Regions from separate parts of the Paenibacillus uliginis N3/975 genome, predicted to be linked through region 2. Evidence: riboswitches for the same ligand, from Rfam matches in the RefSeq annotation. Region 2 holds a riboswitch; each other region holds the start of a gene.
The links. Region 2 has a riboswitch for cyclic di-AMP ahead of B9N86_RS17530 (C40 family peptidase). Riboswitches for the same ligand answer to the same signal wherever they lie in the genome.
Positions count from the first base shown of each region.

Region 1: linked by a shared signal. The riboswitch ahead of B9N86_RS10920 (C40 family peptidase) and the one ahead of B9N86_RS17530 (C40 family peptidase) in region 2 are both predicted to bind cyclic di-AMP.
Region 3: linked by a shared signal. The riboswitch ahead of B9N86_RS00600 (hypothetical protein) and the one ahead of B9N86_RS17530 (C40 family peptidase) in region 2 are both predicted to bind cyclic di-AMP.
Region 4: linked by a shared signal. The riboswitch ahead of B9N86_RS29200 (resuscitation-promoting factor) and the one ahead of B9N86_RS17530 (C40 family peptidase) in region 2 are both predicted to bind cyclic di-AMP.

Region 1 is NZ_LT840184.1:2,297,699-2,301,896, forward strand. It holds partial or broken gene cdaS (sporulation-specific diadenylate cyclase CdaS) at 1-209, shown strand, start outside; gene B9N86_RS10910 (ferredoxin family protein) at 505-744, shown strand; gene B9N86_RS10915 (Mrp/NBP35 family ATP-binding protein) at 824-1,894, opposite strand; cyclic di-AMP (ydaO/yuaA leader) riboswitch at 2,411-2,542, shown strand; gene B9N86_RS10920 (C40 family peptidase) at 2,547-3,020, shown strand; gene B9N86_RS10925 (phosphotransferase family protein) at 3,113-4,090, shown strand; gene B9N86_RS10930 (2Fe-2S iron-sulfur cluster-binding protein) at 4,122-4,198, shown strand, end outside.
Region 2 is NZ_LT840184.1:3,708,886-3,713,083, forward strand. It holds gene B9N86_RS17515 (carbohydrate ABC transporter permease) at 1-166, opposite strand, end outside; gene B9N86_RS17520 (hypothetical protein) at 422-757, opposite strand; gene B9N86_RS17525 (GNAT family N-acetyltransferase) at 886-1,158, shown strand; gene B9N86_RS17530 (C40 family peptidase) at 1,304-2,173, opposite strand; cyclic di-AMP (ydaO/yuaA leader) riboswitch at 2,181-2,321, opposite strand; gene B9N86_RS17535 (endonuclease MutS2) at 2,931-4,198, shown strand, end outside.
Region 3 is NZ_LT840184.1:127,591-131,788, reverse strand. It holds gene B9N86_RS00615 (transposase) at 1-263, opposite strand, end outside; gene B9N86_RS00610 (hypothetical protein) at 416-865, opposite strand; cyclic di-AMP (ydaO/yuaA leader) riboswitch at 982-1,145, opposite strand; cyclic di-AMP (ydaO/yuaA leader) riboswitch at 1,475-1,677, shown strand; cyclic di-AMP (ydaO/yuaA leader) riboswitch at 1,785-1,952, shown strand; gene B9N86_RS00600 (hypothetical protein) at 2,075-2,485, shown strand; gene B9N86_RS30885 (potassium-transporting ATPase subunit F) at 2,631-2,708, shown strand; gene kdpA (potassium-transporting ATPase subunit KdpA) at 2,739-4,198, shown strand, end outside.
Region 4 is NZ_LT840184.1:6,281,781-6,285,978, forward strand. It holds gene rsmA (16S rRNA (adenine(1518)-N(6)/adenine(1519)-N(6))-dimethyltransferase RsmA) at 1-331, opposite strand, end outside; gene rnmV (ribonuclease M5) at 328-879, opposite strand; gene B9N86_RS29200 (resuscitation-promoting factor) at 999-2,222, opposite strand; cyclic di-AMP (ydaO/yuaA leader) riboswitch at 2,496-2,707, opposite strand; gene B9N86_RS29210 (TatD family hydrolase) at 2,909-3,676, opposite strand; gene B9N86_RS29215 (HD domain-containing protein) at 3,761-4,198, opposite strand, start outside.

The DNA of each region.
Region 1 (4,198 bases), 1.4 Mb from region 2:
GTCTTAATCAGATCGTTTCGGCAGCCAATGTTCTTCCACTTTCAGACAGATTTACAGGTGATCAAAAACTTGGCACACGGCATCGTGCTGCTTTAGGCTTAACTGAACGAAGTGATGCCCTCGTACTAGTAGTATCGGACGAAACAGGTAAAGTTTCATTTGCCCTAAACGGAAACCTGTATCCAATTACGACTCATGAGCCTCAATAGAAATTACACTATCAAAGTACTGATTATATACTACGGCTACCTCAGGGAATAAAAATGGAAACGAGTTCGATTCGTATACGTAAATGATATGCCAGTCAACACTTAGCGTTGGCTGGCATATCATTTATTTATATAGCTGTAGGGTAGTATTGACAAAATTATCAATGATCCACATAATTATTATATGTTTATGTTTAAAAAGTACTGAATCTAGATTTTTTTGTCCTATTATTCCTATTTATGATGTATGATTAAAAGAAAGCTAGATTAGTACAATGGAGAGGGGAGTAATCACATGTATGTTATAGGTTCAGCCTGCATAGACGAGAAAGCGGGAGAATGCGTTGACGTATGTCCTGTTGATTGCATTGAAGAAGGAGAGGACCAGTTCTATATTGACCCGGATATTTGTATTTCTTGCGGTGCTTGTGAAGCGGCTTGTCCTGTGACAGCAGTATTTTATATCGATGATTTGCCAGAAGAAGAAAAGCCTTACTATGAGAAGGCTGTGGAATACTACAAAAACAAAAATTAAATCATACGAAAATAACACCCTTCCGAGCAGGTGCGGAGCAATCCGGTCACCATATTGGAAGGGTGTATTTGTCATGCATTTATGAAGAAGATTGAATAATGTGATGAGCCAGATTATCGTAAATGGAGCTGAGTAGATTCGGCTTAGTCGATTCCAGATCATCAGGAACAATTGGAATCTGGGTGAGTAGGGACGTATTCAGCTGGTTCGCCAGCTTTTCCCCGCCACCCTTGCCAAAGATATAATGCTTGGTGCCTGAAGGATCTTCATAATAAGACATGTTCTCCACAACGCCGAGAATACGGTGATTGGTCTGAAGGGCCATTAGTCCCGCACGCTCTGCAACGACTGTTGCTGTGGACTGTGGTGTAGTGACAATAATTTCAGAACATTCAGGTATCATCTGATGAACAGCCAGAGCGATATCACCTGTCCCAGGTGGGAGATCAATGAGCATATAGTCCAGTGGCCCCCACATCACATCATTCAAAAAACTGGACAGCATTCTTCCTAGTCTGGGTCCCCGCCACAGGACAGGGTCGTTACCTTTAACAAAAAATCCGGTTGATATGACTTGAACACCGTCACTTTCTATCGGTGTGGGCCGGCTATTCGTAGGTTCTGGCTTCTCATGTATTCCCATCATATCCGGTATACTGAAACCGTAAATATCTGCGTCAATGATTCCAACTTTCTTTCCGGCCTTCTGCAATGATAGAGCCAGATTCAGTGTAACGGTCGATTTTCCGACGCCGCCTTTTCCGCTGGCTACCGCTATAAATTGGACACCCGCTTTAATCAAAGGACTTACTGGAAAAGAACCCTGTGCCCCCCCTCTATTGGCAGGCTGTTGGCCAGAAGGTTTCATCTCCTGTGCTCGAACAGTTATGCTATGCTTCTCCTCGGCAGAAACTTGCTTGACCCTAATATGTATGTCTGTCATTCCCATTGTGCGCAATAGCCCTTCAATCTGTTTACAGCGTATTTCTGTTATGCCTTGCTCCTGTTCTAGCTCTGTGGTTATTAGAGTCATCGCTGCTTTGTCTTCTTTCAGCATGACATCACGGATTAATCCTATTTGAATCAAGGGAAGCTTCAATTCGGAGTCGAGTATCTTCGTCATTTCACGATCAAATACTTCTCTATTCATAAGTCACCTGTACAAAACTATGACAATGCGGATATCTGAAAGTTGATAAAGAGTTCTGGTAAGCCAACATTCGTAAGTCCCTCCTTAAAACTGATAATCAAGTTCAGTTTAAAGAAAGAGAAAGGGCTAGTCAACAAAGGTGTTCAGTATGCAGCGACAGTATATGACGGCAAAGATCTTCAGGCAGTGATCATTATATATCACTTTCAACTTGTGAAATATTTAGTAAACTGTAATAAATAAGAACAGGAAGTAGGTATCATAAACGGGTTCTCCATTGTACATTTTATTTATATTGCGTTGGGATTAATTATCCAAGCAGTTACATTACTTCCGAGAGTCCAACGAAAATACGAGCGATAAATAGAAAAACGGGTCAATCTGCTGTTAGTTGACATCACTGCAGGGCATGACGGGTGATTAGCGAGATTTGCAGAATAAAATTACAATTTTGTTACTGAATACGATTGACATATCACCTCAAAATATACTACATTATGATAGAGTTACAAAACTTTAATGAATTTGCCGAATTTCGTTTTGAAAACGGGGGAACCGATCTGGGTGAATTATTCTTGAAGTCAAGGGAATATAGGAGACCTTCAACCGAACCCTTAGCTAACTCCGTAGGCACCGAAGGGAGAAAGTGTATTTGAAGAAAGTCGTATTATCTTTACTAGGGTCTGCACTTATTTTTTCCTCTGGCGCCTTTACGGCATACGCTGATCAGACGAAGCTTCAGAGTGAAGTTACACAACTAGTAGGAACTCCTTATAAATGGGGAGGAGCAACTGTAAGCGGTTTCGACTGCTCCGGATTTATTTTGTACATATTTGATAAATATAATCTCGATTTGCCGCGAACTTCGGTATCACAAGCAGAAGCTGGTGTTCACGTGGATCAAGATGATCTTCGGTTGGGAGATTTGGTCTTCTTTAATACAAGTGGCCGCGGTATCTCGCATGCAGGAATCTATATTGGTAATGATGAGTTCGCTCATGCCTCCACTAGCAGAGGAGTAAGAATCAGCAAGCTCTCGGAATCCTACTATAAGAATCGTTATGTAACAGCGCGTCGTGTCATCAGTCAAGAAAATTATGTTCAGATGGTAGGCAGTATGAATTAATATTTCGCAACCAATAGAAGTCCGCGATGAATTCGCGGGCTTTTTGTTGTATGATGTTACTATATGTAGGTAAAGAGTGTTGATCTAATTGTATGAGATTCAACTGGGGGGTTGATTACGAAATGTCGTATTTGTTTACTAAAGAAATTAATGATTGGAACAGCTGGGGAGCTGTTTATCAATCCATCGAGGATTTTAGACCTCTGATTCAGGAGATATTTGTAAGGGAACGATTAATGGGAGCGGAAGATATCTCTCATCTAACACCGGGAACAAATGCCGTCTTCAAAGCAGGATCTTACGTGATCAAAATTTTTGCACCGACTTCGTCTGGAATGAATACGGATCAGGACTATAAAGCTGAACGGTCGGCGATGCAACGAGCGATTGACCAAGGCGTACGCACACCGAATATTGTAGCCGCGTCCAAAATTAATGATAAATATGAATTCAAGTATATCATTATGGATTTTATCGAAGGCCAAAGTGCTGGTGACGCCATAAATGGATTTACGGTTGAGCAAAAGCGTGATTTCGTAGGTAAGCTGCAGGAGGATATGGTAAAGTTGAACACGCTGCCTGACCAAGAAGTGAGTCGTGATGTGATCATTGAGAGAGCAATCCATAATGATCGCTGGAAGGTTGTGTCTCCTGAGTTAAGAAAACAGATTGAGCATTTTCTGAACCATCATGAGCTCGGTACCTGCATACATGTTCATGGAGATCTTACGGGTGACAATGTAATAATTGATTCGAAGGATCAAGTTTATATTATTGATTTTGCTGACAGCTCCGTTGCACCGATAGAATATGAGTATCCTGGGATTGTGTTTGAGTTGTTTCAAAGTGATGTAGAAACTGTCCATGAGTTTATAAAGTGTAGGAATCTGAAATACAGTGAGTTTATTGACCTGCTATTTGCGGGGACGATGCTGCATGACTTTGGTGCGAACTTTGTAAAATCCATTTATGAAAAACATACAGGCAAAGGTATCGGGGAAATGTCTAATATTTCTGAATTTAAGGAGTTGATTCATACCCATCTGATGCCTGACTTCAAGTGTACATAAGCTTAATGAACTCATTGAGGGGGAATAAAGCGTGTTTAAATTTTGGAAAGGCCGGGAGGGAAAGAATAACTCGGTTTCGGAGAGTTCTGCTGCGATCGGGAATAACAT
Region 2 (4,198 bases):
TCATAAACAGAGCAGCAAACATCGGATAAATGGCAAAAGCAAGCACACCGATAATCAAAGGAGCACTAAACAAATAACCCATCCAATCATTACGTGTAAATCTGAACTTCCTCTTGGACATAGTCCTTTGATTGGAAAGGTATTTCCCTTCTGGGGTGGATGACAAACAGCCCCTCCTCCTCTCTAGATTGAGATCCGGATTGAATAACGAATGGATGCACACTCGCTCTAATCCATTCTGTAAATGGTTATGTGGACGAATCCGGAATATGTTGTTTTTTTATACGTCAATTTATTACAGCTAGAAGAAACGTATTTGGCATCCTACATAAGGATGAAGAGCGTTTCTTCGAAAAGAGACCAAAAACCTGCGGGAATTCCGCAGGTTTTTGTTGCAATTCCTTCCATCCTGCGGATTTATTTATAACAGCAGGCTTATTGTCAGCAAATTAAACAAGGCCAACGGCAGAATAGGATTGAAAGGCGCATAAGCTCCCGGAGGGTTGAAACCGGGGTAAAATCCCGGATAGAAACCACGCATGTTTTCAGGTGGATCCATGCTCAAATACACAAAATCCACATCCACCCCTACTACGACACCCACGATAACCTCATTGTGCACCGTGTGGACTTGCACTTTTCGATTGACCATGTTTTTCATCGCATGATGTACTTTTTCCTTGTGTTGTTTCATTGAATGCGCGGTATGTTGGTCGCATTGGTAAACGACATTGTGACTCGGGTATGTTGTTGTCATATGTTCACTCCTTTTTCGTCCTTACCCTCATTGTATGCATATGCCCGATACAGGGTGTATGCCTATTTGTTTTTCGTTTAAGGGCGGGCAGATTAGGGTAAAGTAGTCCCAATAAAGGAGGAGATTATATGTCCGAAATGAGATCAGAGAATGGGCGTTTTTATTTCGAGGAGAAAGGAACTACAACAGCCGAGGTTACATTTTCACCGATGGGAGTCAAGGTCATCAGTATCGACCACACATTTGTATCCCCATCACTTCGTGGAAAAGGAATTGCAGAGCAGCTAATCCGTGGAGTCATCAGCCACGCCCGCAGTGAGAATCTAAAGATTATTCCTTCTTGTTCTTATGCAGAGCATCATTTCGACAAGTTTCCGGAAGATCGTGATGTATTACAATAAATGTTCTGTTTTCGTAATAAAAACAATTTAGTCTTTTTAACGTCTCCTAATTTGGGGTAAGATTTGTCGAATGGACGTAAAGAAGGGGTTGTCCCGAAAGTCATCACAGATGACCAGAAGACAACCCCATTTTTGTTATGAGAAATCATTTAAAAATCCGATTTGCGCCGTTATATTTAGGTCCCCAATAGGAGCTGTTTATGCTGGCAATCGTTACTCCGCTGCTAGTGGCAGAAATAAATTTATTGTCACCGATATAAATGCCTACATGAGATGTTGAAACTTTGTTGGTAATGAAAAATACGAGATCCCCTGGTTTAAGATTGCTCTTTGACACTGGAGTTCCGTAATTGTTATGCATCGATACGGAGCTATGAGGTAGACTGACACCCATCTTGCCATACACATATTTCACATAACCGGAACAATCAAATCCGGTGGATGGCGAGGCGCCTCCCCATGCATATTTGGTCCCAAGATACTTCTTAGCAGTGGATACAACCTGATTTCCTTTGGAAGTGTTATGTACAGGTGCTGTCCAGGCAGGAGCATGATTTTTGCCATCGGTACTGATTATCGCAATTTTATTTCTAGAATCCCACTTCAAAGAATAGCCGAACGCTTCCGATACGAACCGAACAGGAACAAAAGCTCGGCCATCGACGACCCGCATGCTTGTGTCCATAACAACTTGCTTAGAACCAACTAAAGCTATATTGGAGCCGGATTTGAGTACGATAGTCTTGCTTCCCTTTTTAATCGTTACTTTGGATCTCGAAGAACTAAGCTTTTCATACGTAACGGTAGAGCCCATCTTCTCTGTAATCATTCGAATAGGTACCTGAGTAAATCCTTTACTGTCAACAAAAGGTTGCTCGTCCGGAAAAGAAACTAAGGAATCGTTAATTTGTACCTTAATGGAAGAAGTAGCAGCGCTCGCGTAGTCAGGACTAAGAACTAATGTTGAGGCGACGATCGCCCCTGAAAGTAATACCGATTTCAGTAAGTTATTCATGATGTTATGTTATCCTCCCTGTTGCTTCCGAGGTTAGTTGACGGATTCGGAAAGAGGTATTTCCTAGTTTACAAGAAGAAACATTCACCCCATATAAAGCTCCCCCGTACCAAACGTTATGCTCGTCTGGATTCAGCACTTAATAAACCAAGCTAACTATTTTAAAGTAACATACCCCGCTCTTTGATATAGGTCGAAATTGTGTCTATTTTATGAAATTATGAACAGATTGTAACTTTTGGAGCGAAATTGATACTTTTTCGATACTTATAACCATTCTGATTTCACCATAATACACAGCCTGGGAAAATCCCGGCTTGACTTTTTCCAAAAGTAAACCGTATATTAATGTCATACCCTCTTAATAAGGAGAGATTTTGATGTCGGTGGTCGTTCTTAACTAACCAAATTTCATATGATTGGAAAAATCCTTTTTTTCATGGCCTGAAATGGCTATGTTTATTTTCTTATGGTTTTTTCCATCTGTGTAATTAGTTAAGAACAACGGATATCAATTGAAGCCCGGGAGGTCTATCCTGTTTTGGCGTCTTTTCATCCGTGCTGAGTTCAGCACGGATTTTTTGGTAAATAGGACTGCGTACAATAAGTACTGGCAGCTTTATTTCCTGTGAAGATGATCAAACCAGGCGGACTGACTAAAGGCAGAGAGTGAACCTACGTTCATTCTCTGCCTTTTTTTGTTTTTTACGGGCTCTTTCAGGCAAATATACACCAATATAAAGGAGTTTGATCCCAAATGAATTTAGCTACAATGAAATTGCTGCAATACGACAAGGTCCAAACCGAACTGGAACGCTTTGCCGTCTCTTATCTCGGGAAAAATCACATTCGTGAGATAACCCCTCTCACCCAGATTAAAGCAATCCGGCTTAGGCTGGATGAAACCTCTGAAGCAAGTACACTGCTCCGTGCAGGGGCAAGTATACCCATCCCTTCCTTGGAGGGAATAGAACCTGTCCAGCAACTGCTCGGAACTGGTTATGTGCTTACTGAACGCGACTTCGGCCATATTCAGCAATTTTTGCGCAGCTGCAAGCAGCTCATACGTTATATGGCCACCAAGAGCGAAATCGCTCCAAAGGTAGCCTCATACGCCTCTTCGATGTATGAACTCCCTTCATTGCTCTCAGAAATCGAACACTGTATTTATAGCGGCCGTGTTGTTGATGGTGCAAGCAAGGAGCTCGCGAGAGTCCGCAAAAAAATCGCTGTATCTGAAGAGCGAGTCAAGCGAAAGCTTGACAGCTTACTCAGCAAGCACCGGTCGATCATGCAGGAAAGCCTAGTCAGTAAACGTAACGGCAGGTATGTTCTGCCCATCAAGAAAGAACACCGCAAGCAAATTAACGGAGTCGTGCTGGATGAATCGGCAAGCGGACAGACGGTTTACATCGAACCGAGCGATGTTGCAAGCCTCCAGCATGAGCTGAGCTTTCTGCAGACCGAAGAAGCTCGGGAAGAGACCAAAGTACTCAGTGCATTGACCGAAATGGCTGAGAAATACAGTCACGAATTGAAGCTGAATGCAGATACTGTCGGAATGTACGATTTCATTATCGCTAGAGGTAAATATGGCATGTCCATCAGCGGAAGAAACGTGGAACTTAATGATCAAGGGATCATTGCGCTCAAGCAGGCCACCCATCCTCTGTTGGGGCCGGGCATGGTCCCACTGGATTTTGCAATTGGCCGTAACTACAAGTCCCTGATCATAACAGGTCCAAATACAGGCGGTAAGACATTAACGCTAAAAACCGTCGGTCTGTTAACCATGATGGTTCAGTCCGGCCTGCTCATTCCTGTTCAAGAAGGCAGTCAATGCAGCATATATGAACAGATTTCAGTCGATATCGGAGACGGTCAAAGTATTGAACATGCACTTAGCACCTTTTCGGCTCATATAAGAAACGTCAATCACATTTTACAAACCGCCAATGACAAAACACTGATATTACTGGATGAGATGGCTTCAGGCACGGACCCTGGAGAAGGTATCGGCCTCTC
Region 3 (4,198 bases), 2.9 Mb from region 2:
TTCTCCCCCAACAGTTTCATCGCCTCGTCATATTTTTGCTGCAGCTCTTGGAACTTGGCCGCATCCTGCTCTATTTTTTGGGCTTCTTTCTGCTTTTTGACCATAAGATCTCCCACCTCATCCTCATATTGACGAACCCAGCCGCTTAACGTTTTGGGAGACATGCCGTATTTTCTCGCAACCATCTCTGTCCGGTAACCAGACAACACCTCTACGACATACTCTTTTTTCGCCTCAACCGGGCATCGAAATCGTCTTTTCATGGACGGACTCCTCATTTCTTTTTAGTGTATCTGAGGTACCTTGGAGTGTCCAATTGGATTAGGGGGCTATAAAGCTGAGTCCGTTTGCTCCCAAACCTACTCATTGTCCGGCAAATAAACAGTCTTATAGTGAGCACTCCATAAATTATGAATCAGAATAAAAAATAAGCCCGCGAACAATCTATCAGAAAAGAGCGCTCCAGCGGAAGGCTTCCTAGGCGCTGGCGCTCATTACACTGGATCAGATTCGCTGAAAGATCCTTTAGAGCGGACTCCGCCAGCATCGTGCGGACCGCTCCCCACTGCTGCTTCTGAACAGTGCTTATGGCCTCGGCCACCGTCAGTCCCTTTAATCGCATAAACACAGACGACCAGCGCACAAGATCTGCATACTCTCTCGTATCCGGCAGTGCATACTCCGCATAACCAGAAGCACCGCTACAAGATATTTTAAACAATCCACAGTTCGTACTCTTATCGTTCCACGGAATATCCTGTTCAGCCGAATTACCGTCAAAACGGAAAATCTCCATATAACGTATCATAGTTTCGTGTAGTTTATGTTCCGTTAATTGCGGTAAAGAGTCTGTTATTTTAGCCATCTCACAGTCTCCTTTTCTAGGGTTCAATTGCAGCACAAAAAGCCCGAAAGAGCAGAGAAACCCGCTCCCCAGGCGCTGAATGCGGCACAATCGTGCCACCTAAAGTATGATGGGTCGTGTTCTCTCCCAATACGCTTACGAGGTTAGCTGTCGGATTCGGGCTTGAGAGTGCCCTACCCTGTGCTTGCGCAGCAAGCTCTAAGGATTCACCCCATTCACCATTAGTTATGGTGAGGTTGGTTCCCCCGCCTCCCTTTCGGGAACTCAGCGTGTAGATTATATGGTTAAAGTTGGATGAATCATACGTCATTGTCCCTTTCAAAGTAAATGTTCATTTATGGTCTATAAATTCAAAATATCGACGAAAAAGCCAAAAGAAAACGTGTACATTAGGGCTTGACATCGATTATCCATACAAATGCACAGTATCTTGCCACTTTACGAAAAATTAACGAAATACAGAGAAATACAGAGTATGAAGCAGTATTCGGGTGATCGGACTTCTTTCCCCCCGCTATCCCGTTAAAAAACACCTCAAATGTGCCTTTCCCTCGATTTACATTACGAACCGCCAGACGTATGATACGAATCATGAATTGAACAATGTTTTCTCATGAATCGCTGAATTCCCTTGCTAGGCAAGGGAAACGGGGGAACCAAACAAGGAGATGCGCCAGGTGGTGTGAGAGCCGCCATTGAACATCTCCAGGGGTGAATCCTGATCCGAAGACTCCATGAAATTCGGATCAGGTAGGGCGACTCTCACCGCCCGAATCCGACAGCTAACCTCGTAAGCGTTGAGTTAAGCAGTCACGCATTTAATTGACGCGGTCTGCTCACAAGGAGAGGATGATGAAGCTTGTGATCGAGAAACACGACCACAGGGCTTGATGCCTCTGTGGTTTTTTTATCAAAAAATGCTTTTTATTCGCTGAGTCCTTGAATGGAAAAGGAACGGGGGAACCAAACGAGAGACGTGTATTTCTCTCAGGGGTGAATCACATCGGCAGGATAACTGCCTATGGGTAGGGCGACTCTCACGCCCGAATCCGTCAGCTAACCTCGTAAGCGTATCGAGAGAGGCAACGATTGTCGTGTGCAAGGCACGGTGTATTTCACTGTGTCATCAGAAGCCACGGGAAGAGTGACTCTCCTTCCCTGAGGCTTCTTTTTGTTGCCTTCTCTTTCTAGTAATCAGGAGGAGAAAACATGGAAAAATTACAAGATCTGATCATCGTATCCGCTCCAACCAAGGCAGGGGAGGAATTCGTAACCCAGCTTATTCGAAATAAAATTCCGTTTGCAGCCATCGTGAACAACCGGGCAGAGCAAGATCGTCTGGATAAGCTCGGAGCCAAAAACATGATCTTGATCGACACTACTGATGAACAAACCTGGATCATTCCCGAGTTTTCCGTCAGCAAGGTGTTTCTGTTTGAAAGCAGTCTGAACCTGTGCTGCCGTTATTTGCGGATTTGCCGTACATGGACCTCGGATCCGATCTATGTCATCACTCATTCAAGCAATCCAAGATTAATTTATAAAGGACTTGGCGCAACGATCGTGCTGCACACGAACCATACCAATGTTTCCTTCTTAATTTCATCACTCGTCAGCTAGCCACTATTATTTATTAAATATGTTTTGGAGGGATTTACATGCAGGATCTGTGCATGGTGCTCATTCTGGGAGGAACTTACGCACTGTTCACCTTGTTTTTATCCTGGTGCGGACGCTTGGTCAATGAACCGGAGGCTGATAACCAATGATCATCATTATGGCATTTATGATCTTTATTTTTCTGTATTTGATTTACGCGCTGATTCACCCGGAAAAATTCTAGGGGTGTTATTGAAGGAGGAAGCAATCAATCATGGGCATTGTACAAATTGCCATCGTTATTCTGGTTCTGGTGCTGCTCGTTAAGCCTTTCGGAACCCATCTATATAATGTGTTTCGCAATGAAGCCAACGGCACAGATAAATGGTTCTCCTGGGCGGAGAAACCGATCTACGGTTTGATCGGGCTTAAAGAGCGCAAAGGCATGACCTGGAAGGTATATGCAATCAGCTTTGTGGTGACCAACTTAGTCCTGGTCGCGGCCGGTTATCTCATTCTAAGGCTACAAAAGATACTGCCGTTCAATCCAAACGGGATCGACAACATGGAGCCGACGTTATCGTTCAATACCATTATCAGTTTCATGACCAATACGAACCTGCAGCACTACAGTGGTGAATCGGGTCTCTCCTACTTCTCGCAGATGGCCGTCATCACTATGATGATGTTCACATCCGCTGCTACCGGACTGTGTGTCGCGATCGCATTTATTCGAGCGATTACCAGCAAGGGTACAACGATAGGTAACTTCTTTGAAGATTTTGTTAAGGCACATACACGGGTGTTGATCCCTCTGGCCTTTGTTGTTGCCATGGTGCTCGTGGCGCTGAATGTTCCTCAAACCTTAAAACCTACTATTAACGTAACGACACTTGAAGGCGCCGAGCAGCAAATTTCGGTTGGTCCAGTGGCCGCACTGGAATCGATCAAACACCTGGGCACGAACGGCGGCGGACATTTCGGTGTCAACTCGTCGCATCCGTTTGAGAATCCACGTCCGCTAACTAACGTAATCGAGATTTTATCAATGTGGTGTATTGCGGCGGCTCTGCCTTATACGTTCGGCTTATTTGCTAAAAACCGCAAGCAAGGTTGGATTATTTTCTCAGCCATGATGGTTCTATTCATCGGATTCCTGTCACTTGCCTACGTATCGGAATCTAACGGTAACCCGGCGATGAATCGGCTAGGAATCGATGCTTCCCAAGGCAATATGGAAGGCAAAGAGGTCAGGTTCGGTATTGCCCAGTCTGCTCTGTTTACGACCGTAACCACAGCGGCCACAACCGGATCGGTCAATAACATGCACGATACGCTGACACCGCTTGGCGGTATAACACCGCTGTCTCTCATGATGCTGAACTCTGTCTTCGGCGGAAAAGGCGTCGGTCTGATGAATATGTTAATGTACGCCATTCTGGCCGTGTTCCTCGCCGGGCTCATGGTTGGACGAACGCCGGAGTTTCTAGGGCGGAAAATCGAAGCCCGGGAGATGAAGCTGATTGCGATTGCCATTCTGGCTCATCCCCTCATTATTCTGGCGCCGACTGCTCTCGCTCTCATGACGGACGCTGGTCAGGCGGGCATTACGAACGCAGGCTTTCATGGCATTTCACAAGTGCTGTATGAGTACACTTCCTCGGCAGCGAATAACGGCTCTGGCTTTGAAGGTCTTGCGGATAACACGCCGTTCTGGAATATATCAACAGGGCT
Region 4 (4,198 bases), 2.6 Mb from region 2:
GTAAGTCCACCTTAAGCACGTCCCCGTGGTGCACGCTTACATTGGGATACGGCTCAAGTACCTCTTGTAATATCGGAATAAGCCGCTGATCAATCTCCACGGCTGTAACTCTGTTTGCTGTCTGTGCCAGCTTCTCCGTTAAAGCTCCAATGCCGGGACCGATCTCCAGTGCGCCTTTTTCCTTATCCAGATCAGCGGCCTCTACAATTTTGAACAGTATATTTTGATCGATGAGAAAGTTTTGTCCAAGACTCTTCTTAAACGAGAAGCCATGACGCTGTATAATCTCCTTCGTTCTTCTCGGGGTTGAAATATCATCAATCCGTGTCATAGCTCTGTACCTCCCTCTTCCAGCTGAGCGAGCGCTGCTGCGAATTCTTCACGTGATATTTGAAACATGGCCAGCCGTTTATGAAACTGTTTGCCGTTACAATATCCAATGCCGAGCAGGTTGCCCATCGCCATCCGTCTCGCTGCAGCCTGCGGATGCACAATCAGCCCAGCCTCAATCAGGTCATCCAGCCCAATAAGGCTTTCCGATCCTTCAAATGACGTATGCAATCGTTCCAGCGCATGGCGAATCGCCTCCGGCGAGGCATTCTCCACCCCGATGTCTCCTTTTCGCGTTGCATCGGCTTCCGGAATGAAGGCATGCTTGCAGCCAGGGACCTTAGTGTCGATAATCTTACGGATCCGCTCTCCGGCATGGTCCGGATCGGTTAAAATAATGATTCCGCGCCGTTCTTGCGCCAATGCAATTCGTTTCAGTGTGTGGCTGTTAATGGCCGATCCTCCGGTTTCAATCGTGTCTGCTTCAACAGCCCGCTTCACAGCCACTGTATCGTCCCGGCCCTCCACGACAATGACTTCTTTGATCATTCCCTGTTTCTTCCTTCCCAAAACAAAAGAAGAGGATGATTCATCCTCTTCTTAGCATCACATTAATATTAATTAAATAGTATAGCATTAGCATGGCAATGTAAAACGGAATTCATGCGTTAATTAAGCTCTGGTTTCACAGGGCCAATCACATAAACGGTATGCCCGCTTTTACGCCCAAAATTGTATGCCGCTTTTAAAGAATCAAAATAGACATCAATTTTGTTGCCTTTAATGGCACCACCAGTATCTTCTGCACGGCGGAAGCCTACGCCCTCAATATATACCCACCAACCGATTGGAACCACACTCGGGTCCACCGCAATCGTACGTCCTTCCGTTACGCGTGTACCGGAAGCTGTGCGGGTACCGATGCCTTTCTGTTCGGCGGAATAAGCTGTCATAGAAACATTGTTTAGTACTTTTTTATATTCGAAGTCAACTCCGGCTCTGGAAACCACATTGTTAACTTTAACTTTTGCGGATGCCGCCTTAACTGCTGGCTTTTCTGGACTCGATTCCTTGGCTGCCGTTCTCACGGTAGCATTTGCAGTCGTGGTTCTGTCAGCAGACGCAGTTTCAATAACAGGTGCTTCAGGCACTACTACTTTTTTCGTGCCAACTGCAATAATTTTATCCTTCGTCTTACGCTGTATCTCTTTGTTTATCACATTTTTTGAAACAAGCTTTCCGTCCTCGTAGACTTTCTCGATATGGTTAACCACGATGCCCGGCTTACCACTTTGAATCACCCGGTTATCGCCCTTCACAAGAGAAGGATCTGCCGTTTTGATGACACGGAAAGAGCGGTTTTCAGTTTGCTTAACCGTTTGTTTCGTGACGCGAACGACGCGAATGTCTGCTTTTTCAATAATTTTCGTTTCCAGGGAAGGCTTTACTGTATCTTCGCCCTTGATTGAAATGCCTGTTTCCTTAAGCACATTTCCAACCGTATCTTGGGTAGTAAATATTGTGTTTACTTTACCGTCTGCAGTCACTTTTACAGGTACTGCGAGTTTAATAAATACACGGTCTCCATCCTGGAGCACACCGTTTAACGGCATGGAAACCTCATCCTGCGGTTTCAGGGAGATGGCCTGCTCATCCAGCACTTCATGAAGCATAGCCTCTCGGGTTTCCACTGTGGTGACACGTCCGTCAACCACAAGGTGAATTTCTTTGCCCGCCTGATTGTGAACAATCAGAAGTACGAGCACTGTAATTGCGATGGCGCCAATGGCGGCCAGCATTAGGTGACGCAAATTCTCATGCTTCCATCGTAATGCGTAAGACATGCTGGATGATTGTGATTCATGGGTCTCTTCTGGTTGAATAACGCCCACTATGTCATCCTCCTTCATAGTCCCGCCGTCTAGGTAACGCATGATTGCATTTGACGTGACTATAGCAAATTGTCTCACAGGGTGCCCTGCTATCTATCTACACCCTGCGTTAATCCCCGTCTTCCCGTCCATACGATCGTCACCTCCTGTTTACCAAAAGTATGACGATACTGTCTCCAATATTCTAAAATAAAAGAAAGCCAAAGAAAGAGTTATAGAGACTCTTTCGTGGCTTCCTGATGTCTAGAATCTGGAAAATAGCATGCACGAGTTTGCCTCTCTTACTTACGCTTACGGAGTTAGCTGTCGGGTTCGGACGTAAGAGAGACGCCCTATCTCAAGTCACCCGCTCATGGCGGCTGCCTTCAAATTCACCCCAAAGACCCAAAAAGAAATCAAATACAGTGGAGCGCAGCATGATTGCCAGCTATTCCTGTATCGGTTCCCCCGTTCTCCGAATATCGGAGATTAAGCGAGACGGTTCATAAAATATTCGGCTGTTCGTTTTCCGATCAGCTTCTTATCACTGAAAAGATGATATCCTGTTTCTATGCAGGTTGTAAAGCAACAATCAACCACATTTTTTCAGATAAAAGGTTAAAATATTGTAATATCGTCGCCTTTTTCGGTTAAAAAACTTTAATTGGTCGTTAATGCTCTGTTTTTCATCGCATTTGCTCTCGATTTCATTTAATACCAAATCGTTCCAGAGCATTTTTGGTCGTAATTGAACCTAATTCTTCCAGAGACAGGCCCCTAATCTCAGCCGCTGCCTCGGCCACTAATTTCACATGAGCAGACTCATTACGCTTCCCCCGAAACGGATGAGGCGTTAAATAAGGGGAGTCGGTTTCGATGAGCAGTCGGTCCATCGGGACCTGTGCTAAGACCTCTTTTGGCTGTCTCGCATTTTTGAACGTTATCGGCCCGCCGAAAGAAATATGGAAACCCATATTTAGGCACTGCTTGGCCGTTTCCCAGCTGCCAGAAAAGGAGTGCATCACTCCACCGACCTCTGACGCCTTCTCTTCTTTCAAAATCTTCACGATATCCTCATGTGCATCCCGGTTATGAATAACAATCGGCATGTTCAATTCCCGTGCTAAACCAATCTGCCTACGCAGCACCTCATGCTGAACTTCCTTGGGAGAGGTGTCCCAATGGTAATCCAGGCCGATTTCACCGATAGCCACTACTTTCTCATGACTGCAAAGAGTAGCGATCCATTCCAAATCTCCGTCCTTCATCGTGATCGCATCTACGGGATGCCAACCCACTGCCGCATAAATAAAATCATAAGTTTCCGCCAATTTCATGGTCGAAGGAATCGTTTCCCGGTTAAAGCCGATGTTGATCATTCGGGTTACACCGGCTTCCAAGGCGCGGTTGATAACCTCCTCACGATCTTCGTGGAACTCGGGAGCATCCAGATGTGTATGTGTGTCGAATAACATAAATAAACAATCTCCTTTCTTGTCGCAGACCAGCACAGTAATAACCGCCGGTTCTAGCTGTTCAATACTTTACTTATATCTATTTTATCTAACTTGTCCAAACACGCTTTTGACATCCTCCGGCAAGGTATTCAAAACGTTCCTCACCTTTTCCTCAGGAAAGTATAGACGGTATCGCCCGCGGTGAATCCCGCTAATAGAGCGCACTATATCAGATACTTCGGATATTTCACGCACATGTTCATGTCTGTCCAGCAACAAAATCTGTTTATCGCTCTCAGGCGATCCGGAATGAAATTCATCATAAGGAAGATCGGTCGGATAATCAATCTCGAAATCATAATCCGGGTGGAGTCCCGCATCACGAAACGCCTGGCGGATTCCGTCGACGGTCTCTCTATCTATGGTGTCGATTTCTACATATTTATAGAGCCTACGATGCATAAACCGACCACATAAATCACTCAGAAGCTCATCCTTCTCAGCCGTCCACTGCAAAAAGGTTGTCTGAATCAACGCTTC